2 linked regions of the Bdellovibrio bacteriovorus genome follow. The protein of the gene in region 1 binds, or shares a complex with, the protein of each later gene. Links are inferred from orthologs where the notes say so. Each region holds a gene or a part of one and is shown on either strand. Other genes may lie near its edges.

Evidence for each region. Proteins that work in one complex are often made in the same cells at the same time.
Region 2: the proteins of AZI85_RS15790 (region 1) and pal are in contact, whole or in part, in a crystal structure (PDB 2HQS), measured with the Escherichia coli proteins. The link is inferred for Bdellovibrio bacteriovorus from one-to-one orthologs.

The regions. Positions count from the first base shown.
Region 1 is NZ_LUKF01000019.1:228,816-233,699, reverse strand. The notes cover bases 729-3,685. They hold AZI85_RS15790 (PD40 domain-containing protein), read right to left. Parts: upstream 2,920-3,685; coding sequence 1,537-2,919; downstream 729-1,536. Other genes in these bases: AZI85_RS15785 (cell envelope integrity protein TolA), read right to left, coding at 2,930-3,685; AZI85_RS15795 (glutamine-synthetase adenylyltransferase), read right to left, coding at 729-1,544. In the rest of the region: more of AZI85_RS15795, read right to left, coding at 1-728; more of AZI85_RS15785, read right to left, coding at 3,686-3,763; AZI85_RS15780 (ExbD/TolR family protein), read right to left, coding at 3,760-4,176; protein TolQ, read right to left, coding at 4,185-4,884. UniProt on the Escherichia coli protein: Part of the Tol-Pal system, which plays a role in outer membrane invagination during cell division and is important for maintaining outer membrane integrity.
Region 2 is NZ_LUKF01000014.1:113,710-117,625, forward strand. The notes cover bases 1-2,952. They hold pal (peptidoglycan-associated lipoprotein Pal), read left to right. Parts: upstream 1-1,199; coding sequence 1,200-1,706; downstream 1,707-2,952. Other genes in these bases: AZI85_RS08610 (hypothetical protein), read right to left, coding at 1-1,079; AZI85_RS08620 (DUF4398 domain-containing protein), read left to right, coding at 1,729-2,040; AZI85_RS08625 (tetratricopeptide repeat protein), read left to right, coding at 2,037-2,711; tsaD (tRNA (adenosine(37)-N6)-threonylcarbamoyltransferase complex transferase subunit TsaD), read left to right, coding at 2,718-2,952. Outside these bases: more of tsaD, read left to right, coding at 2,953-3,752; 16S rRNA (adenine(1518)-N(6)/adenine(1519)-N(6))-dimethyltransferase RsmA, read left to right, coding at 3,749-3,916. UniProt on the Escherichia coli protein: Part of the Tol-Pal system, which plays a role in outer membrane invagination during cell division and is important for maintaining outer membrane integrity. The Tol-Pal system is also required for polar localization of chemoreceptors clusters.

The sequences.
Region 1 (4,884 bases):
TGGATGTCGGAAGGATGATCGCGTTTCAAAGCGCGCAGCAAATTTTCGACAACCAAATCGGCCGTTGAAGTCAGATTCTTCACTAAGATCGGAAGATTTTTATCTTCAAGATACTGGCTGCCGTTAATGACCTCAGAAAGCAGCTTCTTTTCAGCAAGCTCTTCTAATAAAGATCCAAGATCGTCTGACAGCTTGTCTTGCATTCGATAGACAAAGCTGTCCAGAAGTTCGGGACGATTGCAAAGAATGCGCGACAGATATGGTGAATGACCAAAAAGCCAGGCAAGTTCTTGAAGCAGTTCCTTTTCGCGCAAAAGCATGGAAAAGAAAGAGGCTTTTGCGCGCGTGCCATGAATAAAATCTTTTAAAAGCAGAAGGCCTCGGCGAATATCACCTTTTTGTTCACGTAAAGTCTCTAAAAAGGCTACAAGAAAGGCTTTGCGCGCAAGCTCATCGCGGTTCTTGTTTCGTGAAAGAACTTCTTGTCCTAGAATTTCCTGCCAAAGATCTTGAATGTCATTTTCGGCCAAACCTAATTTTTTAAGTTCTTCTTCTAATGAAATATCTTGAGGAGCTTCTCCCAGAAGACCTTTTACAATCTGATCACAACGCTTCATCTGTGAAGGCAGAGTTTTCAATGCTTGTAAGATGAACTCGGGGTGTTCCTCTTGTGTATTGATCAAATGTGTTTGTTCGTCATTGAGCGCTTGCACGTAGTTTTCAATGCTTCTTAAATTCCAGTAGTGAGAATTTAAGAATTGCGCCTCATCAGACGGCAGAAGCTGCTTTTGACTTAATAGATCTAAAGCTTTTGTCGTGCCGCGAACTTGTAAGCCGGGATCTTTTCCCCCATGAATGACTTGCAGGGCGTGAGCAAAGAGTTCGACATCGCGAATACCGCCAATTCCTAATTTTAAATCAATAACTTCCGAAGTCGTTCTTGCCCAATAGTGACTCTGAATCTTCGAGCGCAAAGTTTTTAAGTCTTCTAAAAGAGTGAAGTCCAAGTGCTTACGGAAAGAAAACTTTTTTGAAAAAGAAAGAACTTCATTTTCAACGGTACTATCTCCACAGATAGCGCGCAGACGAACAAACGCTAATCGCTCCCAAGTTTCTCCGTAGTTACCGTAGTAGTCTTTGAACTGATCTAAAGTAGGAATAAGGGGGCCTTGTTTTCCGCCAGGACGTAAATCAAAGTCCACGCGAAAGACGAAACCTTGGAAGGTTCTTTCAGTTAGAAGCTTCTGAAATTTGCGAAGCGCGGATAATGAAACTTCGTTCTCGCTTTCAGCGACGAGTAAAACATCGACGTCTGAGCTTAGATTTAATTCCAGCGAACCCAATTTACCTAAGGCAAAGAGAGCGACTTTTTGTCCCGAAAAGCAGTGATGAAAAGCGGTCTTAAGAAGATGGTCCGCAGTGTGGCTCCACTCAAGGCAGATTTTTTGCGCGGACTCAGAATTGTTTTTTGATGCCAGAGCGAAGCGAGACCAAATCTCGTTTCGCTCTTTTCTAAGTTGTTCCTCTAAAGGAAGATTACTCAATGTTTTTAGACCACTTTGGTTTGTAGTAGTTGTAGTTATCTGTCGTCACGCGACGCTCTTCAGTTCCGTCCACAGTAGAAATATAGATCTGATTTTTTCCCGTGCGGTTGCTTGTGTACATCACAAAACGGCCATCTGGAGAAAACGAAGGATCTTCGTTGCTAGCCCATTTGCCATTAGGTCGTTTCGCCGAAGTCAGGCGGATCATTCCGGTTCCGTCTGCGTTCATCACGAAGATGTCGAAGTGGTCTTCACTCTGTCCAGCAAAAGCGATTTTAGAACCGTCTGGAGACCAGCTTGGTGAAGAGTTAAAGACACCCGCAAAAGTAATACGTTTTACCGCGGAACCATCGCTATTAGCTGTATAGATCATCGGGCGACCCGCACGGTCTGAAGAAAAAGAAAGCTTTCCATCGTTAGAGACAGTCGGCTCTACGTTCATCGCGCCAGAAGGACCATTGGTGATTTTGCCAACAAGTGTTCCATCTAAAGTCATTTTGTAAATATCAGGACTGTTTCCTTGAGAGATCGTCAAATAGATGTGACGGTTGTCAGGTGAAAACGCCGCGCCCGAGTTAATACCTTGGCGATAAGAAATTAAAGAACGGCGGCCTGTGCCTAAATCTAACAAAAGCATATCCGCGTTTCTAAATTTCGCACCTACACGCTTTACGTAAGACGTATAAGCAATTTTCTTTCCATCAGGAGACCAAGCCGGAGAAATTGAAATACTGCGATGGCTGGAAACTTGTTCCATATTTGCGCCATCCCAATCCATCACAAAAATCTCTTTTGTTTGTGCGTTGGCGCGATCCGAAGAGGCAACTACTTTTGAAAGGAAAGGACCTTCTTTACCAGTTAAAGCTTTAAGAACGTCGTTAGAGAACGTATGAGCAATACGACGTGCGCTGGAAACAGGGCCTTTATATTTCTTCCCGGCGATCAAGTTCGCGCGTGGAACGTGGTAAAGATAGGTCTCTAAAGTTAATTCGTTACCTACGATTGAGTATCCCGCACGGATTAAGAAGTCGGCGCCAATAGCGGACCAGCTTTGAAACTTAAATCCATTCGGAGATCCCGGCGCAGGCATCAATCCCGTTTTGCTTGTGTCTTCAAGAAAAGCACTTTGGCTGATGAACTGGAAGTAAGCAGACACGGTCAGGTCATTCGTAATGGTATTAAAAATTTCAACACCCACGGACTGATTTTTTGATCCAGCAGAAGGAGATCCAAAATATTGAATTGCGGGCAAGGCCAATAAACTTTTTTTCGTGCGAGCTTCACCTAATTTAATATAGATCCCGCTCGACTGAGCTTGAGCGAATAAAGGACAAATGCCTAATACAAGGAGCAAGGCTAAGAGCTGCTTCATCATGTGTGATCTCCTATTCTGGGAATCCGATCATAATTCCATCTACGGATACGATGGCCAAAAACTTCTCTGGCGGAGCCGGGAAGGGGGCCGAGTTATCAATAGTTTGCAATACCGCTTCATCGTAACTGGGATTGCCGCTACTTTTAACAATTTTTCTGCCTAAGATGTTTCCGCGCGAATCAATAAAGACAACCGCTTGTGCCTTGAAGTCGCGCTTTGCTAACCACTCAGGAAGAGCCCAGTGGTTTTTGATGTGTTTATCTAAGTCAGAGGCATAGGTATCATGCTGAAGTTTTGTGAGTCCGGTTAAAGATGTTCCCGGTGACAACACATTGCCTTTGATTTTCTGGGCGCCTGAATCCGATTTTCCCGCACCGGCTGCGGCCTTGCGCTTTTCTTCAGCGACATCATTCTTGATTTTATCTAAGGCCGCCATGGCTTTTAGTTTTTCCAGCGCACTTTGCTGTTGCGATTTTACTTTTTCAAGATTTACGCCGTCTTCTTTTTTAGCCACAGGTTTAGCGGGCTCTGGCTTCGGCGGAGTTTTCTTTTCAACCACTTTTTCAGGTGGTTTTTCCACAGTTTTTTCCTCGGCCTGATTTTTTTCCGGCAAGGCGGCCTTCGCCTCTTCTTTCGCAGGAGCTGGCAAAGTCTTTGGTTCTACTTTATCTGGAAGTCCCACCATGTCCACGCGGACAGCTTGAGAAAAATCAATAGGTTCGGGAGTAAAGAAAACAGCTTTCAGTGTGAACACTGAAATAATAGCCGCGTGCAAAGCAATAGAAATCCCTATGCCGCGAGAAAGTTGATCGTCTTGCTGTTTTTCTTCTTCTAAATAGTTCACTGATCTTTTGGAACCGTGATAAGGCCGATGTTAAAGATCCCGGCAGCGCGCACTTCCGCCATAGCTTCCGCGACGAAGCCGTAATCTACTTTGCGGTCTGCTTGGATATAAACTTGTTTGTTCTTTTTATTTTCAAAAATAGCTTTTAATTTTGGACGAAGCTCATTCATGGCAATTTTCGTTTTTGCCACTGTCATCTTTTGGTCCGGTCCAATCACCAAAACAAAAGGCTCTTCGTTCAACTCCACTCCCGAGGACGAGGTCTTCGGAAGATCCACTTCGATTCCTTGTTGCATCAGCGGAGTCGTCACCATGAACATAATGAGAAGTACCAGCATGACGTCCACTAAAGGCGTCACGTTGATCTCACTTAATGTTGCGCGGCTTTTTGATTTTCCGCCCCCATTACCCATTCCCACGATTAGTTTCCTTGGAAGAAGTTGCGTTTAACAATGTTCAAGAAGTCCGCGTTGAAGTTGTTCAGAGCGATTTCTTGTTTGCGAATGCGAGAGATAAAATTGTTATACAAAACAACGGCTGGAATTGCCGCCGCAAGACCGATCGCTGTCGCAATCAATGCTTCCGAGATACCCGGCGCTACAACCGCAAGGCTGGCTGTTCCGGTTTGACCGATTTTATGGAAAGAGCCCATGATCCCCCATACCGTTCCGAAAAGACCGATGAAAGGGCCTGTACTTCCCGTCGTCGCTAAAACAGTTAAACGAGATTCCAATTTGGAAATTTCGTTTTCAGAAGCTTTATTAAGGACACGTTGAAGATTGTCGATGCCAGAAAGAATCGGTTTATCACCTTCTGTTTTTGCCAAAAGAGGAGATTCAGAAATCTTTTTCATTTCAAGATACGCCGCCTTAAACACACGCGCGATTGAAGAATCATTATATTGGTCGATATCTTCATAAAGTGTATCAAGGGAATTCACTTTCCAGAATTTGCTTAAGAAAAGTTCGTCCGAGTTATTCATCTTTTTAAACGTTTGGTATTTTGTGAAACCAATGGCCCAACAGAAAACCGAAAGAAGAATAAGGATTAACAGGGTCAATTGAACGACAGGGCTTGCTTGAAAAATTGCATCCATGGAGCTTGTGTTCACTGACACAGAG
Region 2 (3,916 bases), on another replicon or contig:
AATTCTTGATTGAACTTCTCTACTGTGTCTGCACTTTGGGCATCTAAAAAGCTTTGTGAGTCATTGGCACGAGTGATGATTTTGACAGAGCGGGCGCTGGCATCATCTTCGGTGACAACTGCCAAGTGTTTCCCGTCTGGAGAAATAGAGGGGGCCGTGACGGAAATAAAACTATTTTTTGGAATGATGACTTCAGTGATTTTGGCTTCACGAATGGTCTTAAGCTGCGACTGCGCGCGAACAACGACTTCATCAAGCATCTGGTTGTATTGAGCCGTGTAGTTCATTCCCAGAATTTCTTTGGCCGGAGTTTCGATGAAATAAGGAACCCGCCCGCCTTGTCGTTCGTTCAAGTCTTTAGCGACGTGCAGTCCATGCTCCGTGAACATCTGACTCCACATAAGGGAGCCAAACAAATAAGCTCGCATGCCTTCGGGCCAAGTGGGAATGTACTCGTTGGCTTCGGCGATGTCGTAAGAGTAAAAAGTTTTGTCTTCGACCATCGCGCGAATCGTTGCATCCTGATAAAAAGATCGCAGACGCCCATGATTCCCCAAGCGGGTTTCCATTTCGACGGCGACACCCTCCTTCCACCAGGTTGGCAAAAGAATATTCGGTGCGATGATATTTCCAAAAACGAAACGCAAAGGCTTCATAATTCCGTTGGCGGGTTCAAAATTGAGAATGTGAGTGTATTCGTGGGCAAGCAGCTCAAAAGCCCAATCTCCGGTGTCCGCCAAACTCTCTTCCGGGCCCGGTAAAACGGGATAGGCCATAATGTGAGGGTACGGAATGCGAGTCGCATACCCATTTGTGACGTCAGTTTTATCGTTTATAATGACGATGGTTTTTTCCGGCAATGAGTGAAAATAAGAACGAAGTTCGGTGTAAGCCTTTTCTAATTTTTCGGCATAGAGGAGACCAAGGTCCTGCTGCTTGGCATTAAAGATGATTTCAAAATGAGGGGTTTTTAAGGTCTTCCATTTTAGGTCGGGCGGAACCTCAAGTTGCGCAAACGACGAGAGAGAAAAAAGAAAAATGAAAGAGAACCAAAGATGTAAAACACGCTGTCTGTGCATAAAGTCTCTTAGCCGTACAGCAACACAATATCATTTAGGAAATCTAAGGTTTGACAATGAGCCGCTATAAATTAAAGTTTTTATCTAATGATAACTATTGGATCTTCATAGGAGGACATCATGTTTCGTAAATTAGCTCTTGGTCTTGTTGCCTGCGCGGTTGTTGCTGGTTGTAAAGGAAAACAAACTCAATCGGATCAATCCATTGAAACTTTGCCTGCAGGTGGCCAATCTACTGCCATTGACTCATCACCTTTGAGCTATGATCCAATGGGTTCTGACTCTGGCAAAATCGCGGGTCTTGAAACAGTTCACTTCGGTTACGATAAATCGAGCTTGGATGCGGCTTCTAAAAAAGTGATCGCTTCTAACGTTGAGTGGATGAAATCAAACCCAGGCGTGAAAGTTCAAATCGAAGGTCACTGTGACAACCGCGGTACTATCGAGTACAATGTGGCTTTAGGTGAAAGACGCGCTAACGCCGTGAAAGCTTATATGGTAAGCTTGGGTATTGCTGGCGATCGTTTGAGCGTTATCAGCTACGGTAAAGAAAAACCACTTGATATGGGTGACACTGAAGCAGCATGGGCGAAAAACCGCCGTGCGAACTTTGTTCCTGCTCAGTAATTTAAGTTAAGAAAGGTGTGCAGTGAGACTACAGAGACTTTTCATCGGAGTTCTACTTTTTACGGTGATTGTCAGCTGTCAAACAGTCCCTGCACCCGTTGAGGATTACTCCCTCGCACGAGCTGCACTAGATGCGGCTCGTTCTGTTCAAGCGGCCCGCCATTCCCCTGGTTATTGGCACCAAGCTGAAGAAGCTTACCGTAAAGGCCGTATCTATTTTGAAGATCGTGATTATTCGAAAGCTAAAGAACAATTCGTGCGCGCTCGCGTTTCTGCGGAAAAAGCGGAAAACTCGGCACGATTGATTCGTCAAAGAACAGGAGATGTTCTATGAAGAAAATCCTAGTGGCTCTTGTTGCCACACCTCTATTCCTGACTGGTTGTTTGAAAACGCGCAATGAAGTTCGTGAGACAGAACAGCGCCAAGTCATGCAGCAACAAGTAACGACTCTGCAAAGAAGCAATGCCGATGTTTCAAACCGCTTTGCAGACCTCGAAGAACAAATGAGAAATCTGAATGGCCGTGTTGACGTGGTTGAAAACCGCGTAGGTCAAGGCAACTCCGGCATGGAAACAGCCGTAAGAAATACTCAACAGCAGAATCAAGATTTGAACCAGAAGGTCACGCTTCTTCAAGAGGCTCTGACAAAGATGGAAAAAGACATTTACACTTTGAACGCCGAAATCCAATCCCTGAAAGCCGAGCGTGTCGCGGGCCAAGCGGAAAGATCTGCAAAGCAAGCTAAGAAGAACGTTTATGAAGTTGGCGAAGAGTTCTTCAATAAAAAAGATTGGAAACAGGCGATCTTAAACTACCAAAAATACCGTGACGACAATCCAAAAGGATCGAAGTTCGCGGATGCGACTTATAAAATCGGCGTGTCCTTCCAAGAGTTGGGCATGAAAGACGAAGCAAAAACTTTTTACGACGAAGTAGTTAATAAATTTCCGAAATCAGATGAAGCTCGTCGTTCTAAAACTCGCTTGAAGGGTTTGAAAAAATAATTCGTGATTGAACGTGTATTAGCCATTGAAACCAGCTGTGATGACACTTCCGTAGCGATCGTAGATCGCAGTGGTTGGGTGCACTCTGTTGTCGCGGCTTCGCAAGATTTAGAACACGAAATCTATGGCGGTATCGTCCCTGAAATCGCCGCTCGCAATCACTCCATCGCTCTGATTCCCTTAATTGAAGAGGCTTTTAAAAAAGCCGGAATGACTTGGAAAGACGTCGAGGGAATTGCCGTCACCAATCGTCCTGGTCTGATTGGTGCTTTGATTGTGGGGCTTGTGACGGCGAAATCCTTGTCGCAAGCAAAGGGTCTTCCCTTTCTAGGAGTGAATCACTTAGAAGGTCACTTGTTAGCACCTTTCTTGCGTGACTCCCAATATGCTCCACCTGAAGACTTCGGATATCCTTACGTAGGGTTAGCCATCAGTGGCGGTCACACCAGTCTTTATCAAATCAAAGGTTTGGGTGATTACAAAGTTCTGGGCGCCACGAAAGACGACGCAGCCGGAGAGTGCTTTGATAAATTTGCGAAGATGGCGGGTCTTGGTTTTCCCGGCGGTGTGCGCATTGATCAAATGGCAAAGACGGGAAACCCCCATGCTTTTGAATTTCCTCGCAGTATGATTCACGACGAAACTTTCGATATGAGCTTTTCGGGTTTAAAATCCTCGGGCCAGCGCATGCTGGAACAACTAGGTCCTGAGTTAGTTCAAGAGCAGCTTCCCGATCTTTGTGCTTCTTTTCAAGAAGCTATTGTCGATGTTCTTATTGCTAAATTAGATCGAGCGGCCAAAGTATTTAGATCCAAGCGCGTGATTTTAACCGGCGGCGTGAGTGCGAATTCTCGTCTGCGCGCGCGTGCGGAAGAATGGGCCGCGAAAAAAGGTCTGACGCTCGTAGTTCCACCGATCCGCTATTGCACGGATAATGCGGCGATGATCGGGTACGCAGGTGTTCTAAGAATGAATGCCGGGGAATTTTCAAACATCGACCTCGGACCTTCACCTCAAGTTTTGACAACGGATTTTAGATGAGCCAATCACGCGAACGCTTAGAGCACACACTGCAAGAGTTAGGCATTCTTGCTAAAAGATCTTTGGGTCAAAACTTCTTGGTCAGCGATGTCGTCATTGAGCGCATCATCAACCAAGTGAAAGAGTTTAATCCCGAAGAGTTGATTGAGGTGGGTCCAGGGCCT